Regions from separate parts of the Novosphingobium sp. AAP93 genome, predicted to be linked through region 1. Evidence: predicted binding sites of a transcription regulator. Region 1 holds the regulator's gene; each other region holds the start of a gene.
What was found. Region 1 encodes LexA, which represses DNA repair genes until DNA is damaged. Its sites were predicted from a motif close to GTTCCNCNCTTGTTCT; they were not measured.

Region 1 (4,254 bases):
AAACGCGTCACCACACCCTTGCGAACAGCGGCAGTCCCCGCGCCCGATCCTGCAGAAACGGTGTCACTGGCGCTTGCCATTATGGGCGCAATCCTTCCTAATCCGGCCATGCCGCCGACTTTGGCCCAACCTCTTGGCGAACCCGCGACGCTGCGGACACGCCTCTGGGACAAACTCGCCGCCTTGTCCAGCATGCACCGCACCATGGAAGCGTTCCTGGCTGCCCGCCCTTTCGAGCGCGGCCCGTGGCTTGCGGTGGGCTTCGGCATTGGAATCGCTTGCTGGGCGGTGCTGCCGGGGCCGTGGCAATGGGCGGGCTTCCTCGCATTGTGCGGTGCGGCGGCGATGGGCAGCCTGCTCATCGACGCCGAGGGCGATATGGGACACTTGCGCGCCGCGCTGATCGGCATGGCGCTGATGCTCGCGGCAGGCTGCACCACGATCTGGGTGAAGTCCGAGCTGGTGGGCGAGCCGGGCATTGCGCGGCCTGAAGTCGCCATGATCCAGGGCCGGATTATCGACCGGCAAGTCGAAGGTGCGCGTGATCGGGTGAGGCTGCTCATCCGCGCGGAAATCGAGGGCCACGCCGAGCCGCTTCAGCTGCGGCTCAACCTGCCGGACGAGAACGACCAGCCCGGGCTTGTCGAAGGCGCCGAGGTCCGCCTGCGCGCCCGGCTCATGCCGCCGGCGCCGCCAATGCTGCCGGGCTCCTACGATTTTGCCCGCGCGGCATGGTTTCAGGGGCTCGCCGCCACGGGGAACGTGGTGGGTCCCGTGATGGTCGTCAGGCCGGCGAACGAGGGTTGGTCACTCCGGCAATGGCAGCAGGAACTGGCCGACCATGTCCGCGGGCAGCTCTCCGGCTCTCCCGGCACGATTGCCGCCGCCTTTGCCAGCGGCGACCGCGGCGCCATCGCACAGGGCGACGAGGATGCGATGCGCGATGCGGGCCTGACGCACTTGCTTTCGATCAGTGGCCTGCATGTCAGTGCTGTGATTGCGGGTGCCTATTTCCTGACGATTAGGGTGCTCGCTCTATTTCCGTTCATCGCACTGCGCGTGCGTCTGCCTTTGCTGGCCGCAGGGGTCGGAGCGGGGGTGGGGCTATTCTACACCCTGCTCACCGGCGCCGAAGTGCCGACCGTCCGCTCGGTCGCGGGCTCGCTGCTGGTGCTCGCGGCGCTGGCGCTGGGCCGCGATCCGCTCTCGCTGCGGCTGCTGGCGACGGCGGCGCTGATCGTCATGCTGCTCTGGCCCGAAGCCGTGCTGGGGCCGAGCTTCCAGATGAGCTTTGCCTCAGTCATTGCCATCGTCGCGTTCAGTACGTCCACGCCTGCGAAGGCGTTTCTTTCACACAGCCACGAAGGGCGCATGACGCGGTTCGGCCGTCATCTGGCGATGCTGCTCATGACCGGCGTTGTGATCGAGCTTTCGCTCATGCCGATCAGTCTGTTCCATTTCCACCGCGCTGGCATCTACGGCGCAGCGGCCAACGTGGTCGCCATCCCGCTGACCACAGTGCTGACGATGCCGCTGATCGCACTTGCGCTGGCGCTCGATCTGTTCGGCCTCGGCGCGCCGGCGTGGTGGGCGGTGGGCAAGTCGCTCGAACTGCTGCTTTGGCTCGCCCATCTGGTGGCGGGTCAGCCGGGCGCGGTGACGATGATGCCCGGGATGACGGGCGGTACCTTCGCACTATTCATGGCCGGGCTGTTGTGGTTGGCCATGTGGAGCGGGCGCGTGCGGCTGTGGGGCCTAGTGCCGATCGGATTGGGCATGGCCGCTCTGCTGCTGACGCGCACGCCCGACGTCCTCGTTTCAGGTGATGGCCACCACGTCGGGATCACTGGCGAGGGGCCGGATCTGCTGGTGCTGCGGGCGGTACGGGAAGAGAGCTATACGCGCGCCGCGTTGCTGGAAAATGCGGGGATGACAGGCGATGCCGTGGCGCTGGAGGACTGGAAGGGCGCCCATTGCAATCCCGATTTCTGCGCGATGTCGCTGGTGCGGGGCGGGCGAAGGTTCGATCTCCTGATGGCGCGGGGGAAGGACCTCGTGGCGATCCCGGTTCTCGCGGCCGCCTGCGCGCGGGCCGATATCGTCGTGGCAGATCGGCGGCTGCCCTCCGCTTGCAAGCCCCGGTTGCTCAAGGCGGACCGGGCCATGCTCGGCCAGACGGGCGGACTGGCAATCGATCTCGTCTCGGGCCGGGTCCGCACCGTGGCGGAAACCCAAGGCGAACATGGCTGGTTCCGCCGTCCACCACCGTGGCAGCCAAGGGCGAGGCGGCAGGGTCCGGCTCCAGCTGCTACCGGAGCGCCGAACCCCGCACCCAGTCAGTGATAGCGGCGCAGCAGGCCTGCGAGCTTGCCCTGAACCTGCACTTCATGCGGCTGGTAATACTGCGGATCATAGGCCGCATTGGCCGGATCGAGCCGCACCATGCCGCGCTCGCGCCGCAGATACTTGAGCGTCGCTTCCTCGCCGCGCACCAGCGCCACCACGATCTCGCCATCCCGCGCCGTGTCGGTGCGGCGCACGAGGGCATAATCGCCATCGAGAATGCCGGCCTCGACCATCGAGTCGCCCGAGACTTCGAGCGCGTAGTGCTCACCCGAACCGAGCAGCGCGGCGGGGACTGGTAGGGTGGAGGTGCCCTCAAGTGCTTCGATCGGCACACCCGCGGCGATGCGGCCGTGGAGCGGGATCTCGATCACATCGTTCGCAGGCTCGCGTGCCGGAGCAGGATTGCGCAGCGGGGCAAGCGCACTCGGCGCATTGGCAGCAGCGCGGCTGGCAGGCTTGGCGCCGCCGGCATCGCTGTCACGGATCAATTCCAGAGCGCGGGCGCGATTGGGCAAACGGCGGATGAAGCCGCGCTCTTCCAGCGCCGAGATCAGCCGGTGCACCCCCGACTTCGACTTGAGGTCGAGAGCTTCCTTCATTTCCTCGAACGAGGGGGAAATGCCGGAATCCTCAAGGCGGGTCTGAATGAAGGTCAGCAGTTCATGCTGCTTGCGCGTGAGCATCCGTGCGCACTCCTATGGTGAACGAATGCGGAACGAATAAGCAACGAATATTCACGCGTCAAGCAATTCCGTGCATTTACAGCAGGTATACTGGAACAAACGTACCAGCGGGCGTTTCGGCTTCGTTCGCTGGGCGGACTACAAGGGCGTTGGCGCGGGAAAGCGAGGACAGCGCGCCGCTGTCCTGCAAGCCGTCGAGCGAGACTTCGCCGCCATCCCAGACCGCGCGCAGGAATTCCATGCGGCTGCCTCCTGCCGGCATCGCTTCGCGCAGCCGGGCCGGAATGGGGCGCGGCATCGGGTTTCCGGCACCGAGCGCGGCGCGGATCAGGGGCAGGAGGAACAGGAATCCGGTGACGAAAGCAGCGGCGGGATTGCCGGGCAGGCCGAGGATCACCTGCGCACCCCGCCGCGCGACAAGGAGCGGCTTGCCCGGCTTGATCGCGACGCGCCAGAACGCAAGGTCCGCGCCGAGTTCGGCAAGCGCCGGGCGGACGAGATCGTGGTCCCCGACCGATGCACCGCCGCTGGTGACGATAACGTCCGCGTCGTCGGCGGCCTCGAACGCGGCTTTCAGCGCTTCGAGCCTGTCCGGGACCGGGCCGATGCGGGTGATGCGGACGGCGGGCTGGGTGGCGAGTGCCGCCAGCATCGCGCTGTTGCTGGCGGGAAGCTGGTGCGGGGCAAGGTCTGCGCCGGGCGCCGCCAGTTCATCCCCGCCATCGATCACCGCGAGTTCGAGCGGGCGGCGGACCGGGAGGTGGGCGTGGCCAGCCGTGATGGCGAGGGCGATCTGCGCGGCGCCGATCTTCGTCCCGGGTGCCATGAGGACATCGCCACTGCGGAAGTCCATGCCGGCGGGGCGGATGTGGCGCGCGCGCGGCTCGGGCGGCGTTCCGGTGAGGGTGAGCACCTCGCCCTCGCGGGCTGCATCCTCCTGGATCAGGACCATGTCGGCGCCGGCGGGGACAAGCGCGCCGGTGCTGATGCGCGCGGCCTCGCCCGGGCCGACCGTCCCGGCGAAGGGGCGCCCGGCAGCGCTTTCGCCGATCACGCGCCACGGACCGGGGAGGTCGGCGGCGCGCAGGGCGTAGCCGTCCATCGCGGAGACATCGGCGGCGGGCTGGGTGCGCAGTGCGGTCAGCGGCTCGGCGAGGTGGAAGCCGAGGCAATCGGCGGTCGCACGGTGCTCGATGGGGAGGACCGGCGCCAGCTCCATCAGGCG
Region 2 (4,254 bases), on a different contig from region 1:
CAGCCGCTTGGTCTGGGCTCTGTCTTTGCCGGTGCCGGTGCGCGCTACAGCTGGAAGGGGGTCTGCGCCTGCGCGACGCAAGTGACCGCCTCGGGCGAGCGGCTCAACCCCGCCTATTGGTGGACCGGCCCCGATGGTTCACGCCTGCTGACGAAGTGGATGTCGCTGGAACACCGGCTACCATCCGCCGTCGACGGAAACGGCAACCAGGGCCCGGGCGGTTATGCCGAGGCCCGCTATCCGCGCGAAGTGGTGCCGTTTGTGACCAGCGATGCCACGTTCCGCAGCCATTGGCCCTATGACGTCATTGGGTTGATCGGGCAGGGCTGGGACGATGCCGAACTGATCATACCGCTGAGCGACCGGGTCAACAGCTTCCCGGCCGTTGCGCAGGATCTTTCGGACGCCGGCCGCCGCGTGATCGTCTCGAACACCGAGGACTTTTTCCGCGATTTCGAGAGAACCTACGGCACCTCGCTGCCCTCCGAGCAGGTCAGCTATGGCAATGAATGGGAACTGGCACTCGCCTCGATCGCCGAGAAATCGGCGCGCGTGCGGCGAGCGGTCGAAAAACTGCGCAGCGCCGAGGCTCTGGCCACCATCGTCGCGTTGCAGGATCCCGCTTTCCTCAATGGGCGAGAGTCGGACCGCGACGCCGCGTGGCGTGCGGTGGGGCTGTTTTTCGAGCACGATATCGTCGGCGGCGGGGTGATCGGCGATGGCGCGCGGGTTGTCTTCCAGGAAGCGCAAGTCGCCACGATCGAACGCTATGTCGATAGGCTGCTTGCCGATGCACGCGCGCGGATGAGCCAGCTTGTGCCGACAGTCACCGTGGGCAAGCGCTTCTTCGTGTTCAATGCGCTGGGCTATTCGCGCACCGCGCCGGCCGAAGTGCCCTATCCCGGCACCGGGCCATTCAGTGTCGTGGTGGCGGGGACGACCACGCCCTTGCCGGCAGAAGCGATCGGCTCGGGCTCGGAGCGGCGCATCCGTTTCCTCGCCACCTCGGTGCCGTCGATCGGTTATCGGCTCTACGACATCCGCGATGTGGCGCCCGCGTCGGCGCTCGCGGATACCGCGCGCTTCGAAGGCGGCGTGCTGATCACCTCGCGCTACCGGATCGTCATGGACGGGCGCGGCGCGATCCAGTCGCTGATCGAACCGGGCCGCAGCGGGCGCGAATGGGTGCGTGCCGATGGCGGCCGGGCGCTCAACGATCTGGGCGAGGGGACGGGGACGGTCGTGCTCGAATCGAACGGTCCGGTCTCTGCCACGCTGCGCGCCGATATCGATGGCCCACAGCCGCGTACCGTGCGCCTGACAGTCTATGCCGGCTCGGGCCAGATCGATCTCGAGAACCGGATTTCCGCCGGATTCGACGATCTCAAGACCTACAGTTTCCCTTTCGCAATCGACAAGCCGCTGGTGCGGCACGAGGAAGTGGGCGCGGTGATCCCGGCGCGGCAGGCTGCCTCGGGCGGGATCAGCACGCGCACGCAGAATTCGCTCTACGAGTGGCTCACGCTGGGCCACTTTGCCGACATGACATCGGGCAACGGGCGGGACGGCGTGACTCTTTCCAACAGCGACGCCTATTTCATGCGACTCGGTAGGTCCGATCCGCACCGGCTCGATATCACCACGCCGCGCATCGATGTACTGGCCGGCGGGCGGATCAATGGGCTCGGCCTGCCGGGGCAGGGCGGCGATACGCAGTTCCTCCACCGCTTCTCGTTGCTGCCGCACGCGGCCTACAATCAGAATACAGCGATGCGTTTTGCGCTGGAGGCGCAGAATCCGCTGGTGACGGGGCCGGCGACCGGTCCGGTCAAGGGCGCGCTGCTCGCATCGAAGGCGTGGAGCCTGTTTTCGCCAAGCTCCTCGCAGGCGCTGGTCTGGGCGGTGAAGCCCGCCGAGGAAGGAATCGGTGCGGGGGTGATCGTGCGGATGTGGAACCAGAACCGGCTGCCGGTGACGGCCGGGCTGCGCCTGCAGCAGCGCTACACCGCCGCCACGATCCAGCGCACGACCAGCATCGAGACCGATGTCGCGGCAGATGATCCGGTGGCGGTGCCCGATCCGACCGCGCTGCGCGGCAACCAGATCGGGACGTTCCGAATCAAGATTCCCTGACAATTCTCTGGGTAACTTTTTGCACCATTCCTGAAGGAACTTCCGCATGGGCAGGGTGGAACCCTTGGTCCATGTGGAAATTCCTGTGGAATATCCGTAGTATGCGGCAGCGTTCAGACAATCGGGACCGTCTTTGTGTTCCCCCCTTGTTCCAATAGAACAAAGTGGGTACAAGGCTGGTGTTGACGGTTCATGTCAGCCATCTCTAGCAAGGGGAAGCAAGCCATGGCGGCGCAGTTGAAGCTTATCCAGGAAGGCAAAGACAAGGACATGGATCGTCAGAAAGCGCTCGATGCAGCGCTCGCACAGATCGACAAGGCGTTCGGCAAGGGTTCGGCCATGCGGCTGGGCTCGAAGGAGACCATGCAGGTCGAGGCGATCTCGACCGGTTCGCTCGGGCTCGACATCGCGCTCGGCGTCGGCGGCTTGCCGCGCGGCCGCGTTATCGAGGTCTACGGGCCGGAAAGCTCGGGCAAGACCACGTTGGCGCTCCACGTGATCGCCGAGGCGCAGAAGACCGGTGGGACCGCCGCGTTCGTCGATGCGGAACACGCGCTCGATCCGGTCTATGCCAAGAAGCTCGGCGTCAACATCGATGAGCTGATTGTTTCGCAGCCTGATACCGGCGAGCAGGCGCTCGAGATCGTCGACACGCTGGTGCGTTCGAATGCGATCGACGTGCTTGTGGTCGACTCGGTCGCGGCGCTTGTTCCCCGCGCTGAGATCGAGGGCGAGATGGGCGACAGCCACGTCGGCCTCCAGGCGCGCCTGATGTCGCAGTCGCTGCGCAAGCTGACCGGTTCGATCAGCCGTTCGCGCTGCATGGTGATCTTCATCAACCAGCTGCGCATGAAGATCGGCGTGATGTACGGCAACCCTGAGACGACGACGGGCGGCAACGCGCTCAAGTTCTATGCCTCGGTCCGCCTCGACATCCGCCGCACCGGCCAGATCAAGGACCGCGACGATATCGTCGGCAACGCCACCCGCGTGAAGGTCGTCAAGAACAAGGTCGCGCCGCCGTTCAAGCAGGTCGAGTTCGACATCATGTACGGCGAGGGTATCTCGAAGATCGGCGAGATCCTCGACCTCGGCGTCAAGGCCGGGATCGTCGAGAAGTCGGGTGCCTGGTTCAGCTACGACTCCATCCGGATCGGGCAGGGCCGCGAGAACGCCAAGAATTATCTGCGCGAAAATCGTGAAGTTTGCGACCGGTTGGAAGCCGCGATCCGCGGCCAGACCGACAAGGTCGCCGAGGGGCTGATGGTGGGTCCGGACGCGGACGACGACATCTGATCCTTCAGGCGGCGGGGGCACCCCCCTATCCCCCCGCAACCCGCCGCCGGTCCAAAGGCCGCCGCGCTCCCCGGAACGAGCGCGGCGGTTCTGGTTTGAAGGGGCGGGGGGATGAGAGGGCATCTGACATTCTCACGTCGCCCTTTCTTCGTCTTCCCTGTCTAACCGAAAACACATAGCCTCGCGCCGAGACCAAGCACGGGAAGGAAGCCGGATGTCGATCGTTCTCCACCACCTCAACAACAGCCGCTCGCAGCGCATCCTCTGGTTGCTGGAGGAGCTCGGCGTTCTCTATGAACTGAAGATCTACCAGCGCGATGCCGAGACCAATCTCGCGCCGCAGGAACTCAAGGCCGTCCATCCGCTCGGCAAGTCACCGCTGCTCGAGGTCGATGGCCGGGTCATCGAGGAATCCGGCGCGATCGTGCAGTATCTTTGCGACCACTTTGGCGATGGGAAGTGGCAGCCTGCACCCGGAACCGACGATGCACTGCGCCACAACGAGCTGATGCACTTCGCCGAGGGCTCGGCGATGACGCCGATCCTGCTCAATCTCTATGTCTCGCGGCTGGGCGAGGCCGGCGCGCCGCTGCGGCCGCGCATCGACGAGCAGCTTGCGGCGCATTTCGGCTATCTAGAGGCGATCCTGCGGCCTTCGGGCCACTTCATCGGCGACGACTGGACCGGCGCAGATGTGATGCTGAGTTTCCCCGCCGAAGTTGTCGTGATGCAAGGCCTGAGCGAGGCCTACCCGAAGCTCGCCGCATTTGTCGCCGCGATTCATGCGCGGCCGGCGTGGCAGGCGGCGCGAGCCAAGGGCGGACC
Region 3 (4,254 bases), on a different contig from region 1:
GTAGAGCGTCTGCCCGGTGGAGCGGCGGGCGAGTTCCTTGGCGAGCTTGACGCGCTGCGCCTCGCCCCCGGAGAGGGTAGTGGCCTGCTGGCCGACCTTGACGTAGCCGAGGCCGACTTCGTTGAGCATGTGCATGCGGTCGCGGATGGGGGGGACGGCCTTGAAGAATTCCTCGGCGTCCTCGATCGTCATGTCGAGCACATCGGCGATGGAGAGGCCCTTGAACTTCACCTCGAGCGTTTCGCGGTTGTAGCGGCGGCCTTCGCACTCCTCGCAGGTGACGTAGACATCGGGCAGGAAGTGCATCTCGATCTTGATGAGCCCGTCGCCCTGGCACTTCTCGCAGCGGCCGCCCTTGACGTTGAAGCTGAAGCGGCCGGGCTTGTAGCCGCGGGCGGCGGATTCGGGGAGGCCGGCGAACCAATCACGGATCAGGGTGAAGGCGCCGGTGTAGGTCGCGGGGTTGGAGCGCGGGGTGCGGCCGATGGGGGACTGGTCGATCTCGATCACCTTGTCGCAATGTTCGAGGCCGGTGACCTTGTCATGCGCACCGGCGATGACGCGGGCCCCGTTCAAGGTGCGCGCGGCGACGGCGTGGAGCGTGTCGATGGTGAAGGAGCTTTTGCCCGAGCCGGAGACGCCGGTGATGCAGGTGAAGGTGCCCAGCGGGATGGAGGCGGTGACATCGCGCAGGTTGTTGGCACGGGCGCCTTCGACGGTGATCTTGAGGCCATTGCCCTTGCGGCGCTTGGCCGGCACTTCGATGCGGCGCGCGCCGGTGAGGTATTGGCCGGTGAGGCTGTTCGCGTTGCCGAGGATCTCGGCGAGGCTCCCCTGCGCGACGATCTCGCCGCCGTGGACGCCGGCACCGGGGCCGAGATCGACGATATGATCGGCGGTGCGGATCGCGTCTTCATCGTGCTCGACGACGATCACGGTGTTGCCGAGATCGCGGAGGCGCTTGAGCGTTTCGAGGAGGCGGTCGTTGTCGCGCTGGTGGAGGCCGATGGAGGGCTCGTCGAGCACGTAGAGCACGCCGGAGAGGCCGGAGCCGATCTGGCTGGCGAGGCGGATGCGCTGGGACTCGCCGCCCGAAAGCGTACCTGAAGTCCGGTCGAGGTTCAGATAATCGAGGCCGACGTTGTTCAGGAATCCAAGGCGCTCGTTGATTTCCTTGAGAATGGCGCGGGCGATCTGGCTCTGCTGCGGGGTGAGCTGCGCGTCCAGATTGGCAAACCATTCGACGGCGGCGGCGACCGAGAGGCGGGTGACGCTGGAGATGTCCGCCTGCGCGACCTTGACGCTGAGCGCCTCGGGCTTGAGGCGGGCGCCCTGGCAGGTCTCGCAAGGCTGCGCGGTCTGGAACTTGCCGAGCTCTTCGCGCATCCACGCGCTTTCGGTCTGCAGCATGCGGCGGTTGAGGTTGCCGATGACGCCTTCGAAGCTCTTCTGGACGGTGTAGCTCTTCTTGCCGTCGATGAAGGTGAGCGGGACGGCCTTGCCGGCGGTGCCATAGAGGATGACGACCTTGACCTCGCCCGGCAGCTTTTCCCACGGCGTTTCAAGGCTGAAGCCGAAATGCGCGGCGAGGCTGGCGAGGACCTGCATGTAATAGGGTGACGGCGGGTTGGACTTGGCCCACGGCACGACCGCGCCCTGCTTGAGGCTGAGGTTCTCGTTCGGCACGACGAGCTGCGGATCGAACAGCAGCTTTTCGCCGAGGCCGTCGCAGGCGGGGCATGCGCCTTGCGGGGCGTTGAAGCTGAACAGGCGGGGTTCGATGGACTCGATGGTGAAGCCGCTGACGGGGCAGGCGAACTTTTCGCTGAAGACGATGCGGTTGGCGGGAAGACCGGTCTTCTTCATGCCGGCCTTTTTGGAGCCGCCACCACCCCCAACCCCCTCCTCTGAAGAGGAGGGGGCTTTGCCGGCGCTCACCGCCTCGACCGTGGTGTCGGCCAGATCGAGGTAGACGAGGCCGTCGGCGAGCTTGAGCGCCTGCTCGAAGCTGTCCGCCAGGCGGGTGCGGAAGCCTTCGTCGCTCTGCTTCACCGCGATGCGGTCGACCACGACTTCGATGTCGTGCTTCAATTTCTTGTCGAGCGCGGGGGCGTCCTCGATGGCCATGAGATCGCCGTTGATGCGCACGCGGGTGTAGCCGGCGCGCTGCCATTCGGCGAGTTCCTTGCGGTACTCACCCTTGCGGCCGCGCACGACGGGGGCGAGCAGATAGGCGCGGGTGCCTTCCGGCAGGGCGAGGACGCGGTCGACCATCTGGGTGACCGTCTGCGCCGCGATGGGCAGGCCCGTGGCGGGCGAATAGGGAATGCCGACGCGCGCCCAGAGCAGGCGCATGTAGTCGTAGATCTCGGTGACGGTGGCGACGGTGGAGCGCGGGTTGCGGCTGGTGGTCTTCTGCTCGATCGAGATCGCGGGGCTGAGCCCGTCGATATGCTCGACATCGGGCTTCTGCATCATCTCGAGGAACTGGCGCGCATAGGCCGAGAGGCTCTCGACATAGCGGCGCTGGCCTTCGGCGTAGATCGTATCGAACGCGAGGCTCGATTTGCCCGAGCCGGAGAGGCCGGTGATGACGATCAGGCTGTCTCTGGGCAAATCGACGTCGATCCCCTTGAGATTGTGCTCACGCGCGCCGCGAATGGAAATGGTGCTGAGGGACATGGGGCCGGTTTGTTCCAGATTTGTTCGATTCCGGCAAGAGGCGCGCGGAGGTTTTGCGACAGGTGGGTGGCTGGGCAGTAATGCGCAAGGTGGCGGGAGGGGAAGAAAGAACCCCTCCGTCAGCCCTGCGGGCTGCCACCTCCCCATTTGTCCCTTCGACAGGCTCAGGGAAAAATGGGGAGGATCTTGCTTTAGAGGGAGAGCGCGCGGGCGGCTGCGGGGCCGGTCCACTGGGCGCGGACGCGCCAGACGTGTTCGATCACTTCTTCGGAGAGAGCGACTTGCGGCGGGCCGTCGGCGGCGAGGTGGCCGTTGTCGAGGACGATGACACGGTCGGCGTGGTTCATCGCGTGGGCGAGGCTGTGGACGACGAGGACGACTCCGCATCCCGGACCTTTGGCCTGATCGGCGAGCTGACGGAAATGGCGGAGCAGCGCGGCGGTGTGGGCGAGGTCGAGGCTGGCGAGGGGTTCGTCGGCGAGGATCCAGCGCGGCTGGCCGGCAAGGACGCGGGCGAGGAGGACGCGGGCGCGTTCGCCGCCGGAGAGGGTGTGGATGCCGCGCTGGGCGAGGTGAGCGCAATCGAGGGCTGCGAGGGCGGATTGCGCAGCCACTTCGTCTTCGGCGCGGGAGCTGCGGTGCGGCAGGCGGCCGAGGCGGACGAGCGCCTCGGCGGTGAGGTTCCAGGCGGGCTGTGCGTGCTGGGCGAGGTAGCCGATATCCTGCGCGCGGCGGCGCGGGGGGAGATCGGCGAGCGGAGTTTCGCCGAGCGAGACAGGGCCGGGTTCGAGACCGGCGAGCGCGCGCAGGAGGGTGGTCTTGCCCGCGCCGTTGGGGCCGCAGATCGCGGTGAGTTCGCCGGGGCGGAGGGAGAGGGAAATGTCCGTCAGGCGGCCGGGGACAGTGAGGCTATGAGCTGACAGGTTCATGCCAGCTCGCTCCTGAGCTGAAGGAGCAGGCGCAGGAAGAACGGCGCGCCGATGAGGCTCAGCGCGATGCCGATGCGCAGTTCACCGCCTGCGAGGGGGAGCAGGCGGCAGAGGCAATCGGCGAGGAGCAGGAGGAGCGCGCCGCCCAGCGCGCTGGGGAGGATCAGGCTGGAGGGGCGCTGGTCGGTATAGGGGCGCAGCAGGTGCGGGACGACGAGACCGACGAAGCCGATGATCCCGGCGGCGGCGACCCCAGCGCCCACGACGAGGCCGGTGCCGAGGACCATGAGCCAGAGCAGGCGGACGGGGTCCACGCCGAGCGAGCGGGCGGTTTCCTCGCCGAGGGTCAATGCATCGAGCGCGGGGGCGGCGCGGGCGAGGAGCACGAGGCCAAGCGCGGTCGGGGGCGCGGCGAGCGCCACATCGTGCCAGCTGCGGCTTTCGAGGCTGCCCATGAGCCAGGTGACGATCTCGCTGAGCGCGAAGGGATTGGGCGCGAGGCTGATGACCAGGCTGGTGAGCGCGCCGGACAGGCTGGCCAGCATGAGCCCGGCGAGCGCGAACAGGGTGGTGCTGTTGGGGCTGGACGCATTGCCCGCGATCAGCGCGAGTGCGGCCATGGCGAGTGCGGCGCCTAGCAAGG
Region 4 (4,254 bases), on a different contig from region 1:
CTCACTGGCAGGCAAGGCATTCCTCGTAGTCGGTCTGCGCGGCCAGTTCGATCACCGGCGCCTCGGCGGTGTTGTCCGCCTCCACGCCGCCGGCAAAACCGGCGCGCTGCACCGACTTCGAGCGGAGGTAGTAGAGCGACTTGATGCCCTTCTCCCACGCCTGGAAGTGGAGCATCATGAGGTCCCACTTGTCGACGTCGGCCGGGATGTAGAGGTTCAGCGACTGGGCCTGATCGATATAAGGCGTGCGGTCGGCCGCGAATTCGAGCAGCCAGCGCTGGTCGATTTCGAAGCTGGTCTTGTAGACGGCCTTTTCCTCCGGCGAGAGGAAATCGAGGTGCTGGACCGAACCGCCGCGCTCGAGGATCGAGTTCCACACGTTGGTCGAATCCTTCGATTTCGACTGGAGCAGCTTCTCGAGATAGGGGTTCTTGACCACGAAGCTGCCCGAGAGCGTCTTGTGGGTGTAGATGTTGGCCGGGATCGGCTCGATGCAGGCGGAGGTGCCGCCGCAGATGATCGAGATCGACGCGGTGGGGGCAATCGCCATCTTGCAGCTGAAGCGCTGCATGACGCCCATGTCCGCCGCATCGGGGCATGCGCCGCGTTCCTGCGCGAGGAGGAGCGAGGCCTCATCGGCCTTGGCGGCGATGTGCTTGAACATCTTGAGGTTCCACGCCTTGGCCATGGCGCTTTCGAAGGCGATGCCCTTCTGCTGCAGGAACGAGTGGTAGCCCATTACGCCCATGCCGACGCTGCGTTCGCGCATCGCCGAATACTTGGCGCGGGCCATCTCGTCCGGCGCGCGGTCGATATAGTCCTGCAGCACGTTGTCGAGGAAGCGGAGCACGTCCTCGATGAAGCGCTCGTCCTTGTGCCACTCGTCCCAGGTTTCGAGGTTGAGCGAGGAGAGGCAGCACACCGCGGTGCGATCGTTGCCGAGGTGGTCGCGCCCGGTGGGGAGCGTGATTTCCGAGCAGAGGTTCGAGGTCGAGACCTTGAGGCCGAGATCGCGGTGATGCTTGGGCATCGTGCGGTTCACCGTGTCGTTGAACACGATGTAGGGCTCACCGGTGGCGAGGCGGGTTTCGACGAGCTTCTGGAACAGCGAGCGGGCGTCGACCGTGCCGCGCACCGAGCCGTCCTTGGGGCTGCGCAGGTGGAATTCGGCGCCATCGCGGACCGCTTCCATGAACTCGTCGGTGAGCAGCACGCCGTGGTGGAGATTCAGGGCCTTGCGGTTGAAATCGCCCGACGGCTTGCGGATTTCGAGGAACTCCTCGATCTCGGGGTGCGAGATATCGAGGTAGCAGGCGGCCGAACCCCGGCGCAGCGAGCCCTGCGAGATCGCGAGGGTGAGGCTGTCCATCACGCGGACAAAGGGGATGATCCCGCTGGTCTTGCCGTTGAGGCCGACCGATTCGCCGATGCCGCGGACCTGGCCCCAATAGGTGCCGATGCCGCCGCCGCGGCTGGCGAGCCAGACGTTCTCGTTCCACGTGCCGACGATGCCTTCGAGGCTGTCCGACACCGAGTTGAGATAGCACGAGATGGGCAGGCCCCGCCCGGTGCCGCCGTTCGAGAGGACGGGGGTGGCAGGCATGAACCACAGCTTGGAGATGTAGTCGTAGAGACGCTGGGCGTGGTCCTGATCGTCGGCATAGGCGTCCGCGACGCGCGCGAAGAGATCCTGATAGCGTTCGCCGGGGAGGAGGTAGCGGTCGTCGAGCGTTTCCTTGCCGAACGCCGTCAGCAGCGCGTCGCGATCCGAGTTCGTCGCAATCGCGAAGCGGCGGGCGTTGATCGTCTTGGAATCGCTGACCGGCTTGGCCGCTGCGGCGAGCGCACCGGCAGCCCCGGCGGTCCCCATGGCTGTCAGGGCCGCGACGAGTGCCTCGCTGCCCTTGTCATCTGCATTCATGCCAATTGCCTTCTCGTTGCCACCAGCGGGGGCACTGTCACCGGCGAGCAGAAGCTCGCTCTGGCTGTCATGCTCCGCGACGCTGTCTCCAGTCCTGAAATCCACGCTGGCAGTCCCCTGTTCCACCTGCTGCGCGCGGGGCCCGAGGGCCGAATCGCGACGCGCAATCCATCATACAATCCAACATACACCGGGCGGAACAAAAGGAGAATATTTCATTCTCCCGGGTGCCCGCACCGGCGCCCGAAACAAGGTCAAGTCGAGGGTCGGCGGCGAAGCTGCCACCGTTGCCGCGAGCTAACTGCCCGCCGCGCCACTGAAACTAGGTTTAGAGGTTCCCCCAGAACCCGACCACTACCCATAGTGCCTCAACCGGAATCAGACACAAGAGGGTAAACACCGCATTATCGATTCGGCTCGTCGCACGTACGATTCGTTTCATCGTCATGACAGTCATGTTGCAGTGCAGCGACGCGTGGTCAAACCGGCATTTCAAGTCCCAATATGGGCCCCGCGAACTTTTTTTGAAGGCGCGATCCGATCTTGTGGACAAGATCGCTGTCCAGACCCGGTTGTTACTTAGCCACGCGATTATCCACTGGCGTGTGGGACGGGGGGCACGATATGCCTTGTGGTGCAGGTCAATGCGGAGCGGCCCCCCATGTTCAAGCTCATCTCGATCATTTTCAGCGGTTTGCTCGTAGGGCTTGCGGCGCGGTACATTTATCCCGGGCCGGTGCCGATGGGGCTGGGGCGCACGATCCTGCTGGGGATCGCGGGCTCGCTGGTGGCGGGGCTGGCGGCGAACCGGGGTCGCGACGGGATCAGCCGGGCAGGGTGCCTGGCTTCGGTGCTTGGGGCGCTGGTGCTGATCTTTATCGGGCGGCATCTGTAGGGTGCGTGCAACCGTGAGTGCCTGCCGATAAACAGGGCTGGCCGATAAACAGGGCCGATAAACAGGGACAGTCCCCTTTTCTGGCAGCTGCGGTTTTGATGCCGACGTCAGGTATGTCTGACGGAGGGGCCAGTCCCTGTTGATCGGCGGCGGGCGGTGGTTCGGGCCGCCCTGGATCCCCGCCTGCGCGGGGATGACGAAGAGCGTGCGCGGGGATGACGAAGGATTTGCCTAGTTCGGCACCAGCACCGTATCGCGCGCGGCGGGCTGGGTCTGGGGGTAGTCCTCGGTGAAGTGCAGGCCGCGGCTCTCGCGGCGGGCGCGGGCGCTCTTGACGATGAGTTCGGCGGTCTGGAGCAGGTTGCGCAGCTCGATGAGATCGGCGGTGACGCGGAAGTTGCCGTAGTAGTCGTTGACCTCGCCCTTCAAGAGCTTGATGCGGTGCGCGGCGCGTTCGAGGCGCTTGTTGGTGCGCACGATGCCCACGTAGTTCCACATGAAGCGCCTGAGCTCGGTCCAGTTCTGCTTGATGACGACTTCCTCGTCGGAGTCCGAGACGCGGCTTTCGTCCCAGGGCCTGAGGTCAGGCGGGGCGGGGAACTGGTCCCAGCGCGCAAGGATGTCGTTGGCGGCGGCATCGCCGAACACGAAGCATTCGAGCAGGCTGTTGGAGGCAAGCCGGTTGGCGCCGTGGAGCCCGCTTTCGGAGCATTCGCCGACGGCGTAGAGTCCGTCGAGATCGGTGCGTCCGGCAAGGTCGATCAGGACGCCGCCGCAGGTGTAGTGCTGCGCGGGGACGACCGGGATCGGCTCCCTGGTCATGTCGATGCCGAGGCCGAGCAGGCGTTCGTAGATATTGGGGAAGTGGCCGCGGACGAACTCCGGGTCCTTGTGGCTGATATCGAGGTGGACGTAATCGAGACCGAGCCGCTTGATCTCGTGATCGATGGCGCGTGCAACAATATCGCGCGGCGCGAGTTCTTCACGCGGGTCGAAGAGCGGCATGAAGCGCTCGCCGCCGCCGGGGACGCCGGGGGGGAGCTTGAGGTGGCCGCCTTCGCCGCGCACGGCCTCGGTGATGAGGAAGTTCTTGACCTCGAGGTTGTAGAGGCAGGTCGGGTGGAACTGCATGAACTCCATGTTGGAGACGCGGCAGCCCGCGCGCCAGGCCATGGCGATGCCGTCTCCTGTCGCGCCGCGCGGGGCGGTGCTGAAGAGGTAGGTGCGGCCCGCGCCGCCGGTGGCGAGGATCGTGGCGCGCGCCGAGAAGCATTCGACGCGCCCGGTGCCGGTATCGAGCGCGTAGACGCCCCAGACGCGCCGGGCGCCGCCGGGGGTTTCGCTGCGGTCCGCGCGGTGGCGGTCGGTGACGAGGTCGATCGCGACCATGTCGGGCCGGAGGGTGATGTTGGGATGGGCCTTGGCGGCCGCGATCAGC

Region 2: recA (recombinase RecA) is a predicted target of LexA. The motif match lies at 2,271-2,286, and genes of this name have one in related genera.
Region 3: uvrA (excinuclease ABC subunit UvrA) is a predicted target of LexA. The motif match lies at 2,694-2,709, and genes of this name have one in related genera.
Region 4: IP83_RS17625 (ribonucleoside-diphosphate reductase subunit alpha) is a predicted target of LexA. The motif match lies at 2,118-2,133, and genes of this name have one in related genera.

Annotation. Positions count from the first base shown of each region.
Region 1 covers NZ_LJHZ01000019.1:13,911-18,164, forward strand. The annotation lists gene gltX (glutamate--tRNA ligase) at 1-80, opposite strand, end outside; gene IP83_RS03930 (ComEC/Rec2 family competence protein) at 109-2,343, shown strand; gene lexA (transcriptional repressor LexA) at 2,337-3,029, opposite strand; gene IP83_RS03940 (molybdopterin molybdotransferase MoeA) at 3,106-4,254, opposite strand, start outside.
Region 2 covers NZ_LJHZ01000108.1:31,952-36,205, reverse strand. The annotation lists gene IP83_RS16205 (hypothetical protein) at 1-2,133, shown strand, start outside; gene recA (recombinase RecA) at 2,359-3,429, shown strand; gene IP83_RS16195 (glutathione S-transferase family protein) at 3,644-4,254, shown strand, end outside.
Region 3 covers NZ_LJHZ01000010.1:3,770-8,023, forward strand. The annotation lists gene uvrA (excinuclease ABC subunit UvrA) at 1-2,682, opposite strand, end outside; gene IP83_RS01985 (ABC transporter ATP-binding protein) at 2,874-3,611, opposite strand; gene IP83_RS01990 (iron ABC transporter permease) at 3,608-4,254, opposite strand, start outside.
Region 4 covers NZ_LJHZ01000118.1:73,117-77,370, reverse strand. The annotation lists gene IP83_RS17625 (ribonucleoside-diphosphate reductase subunit alpha) at 2-2,026, opposite strand; gene IP83_RS17620 (GlsB/YeaQ/YmgE family stress response membrane protein) at 2,583-2,816, shown strand; gene nadB (L-aspartate oxidase) at 3,048-4,254, opposite strand, start outside.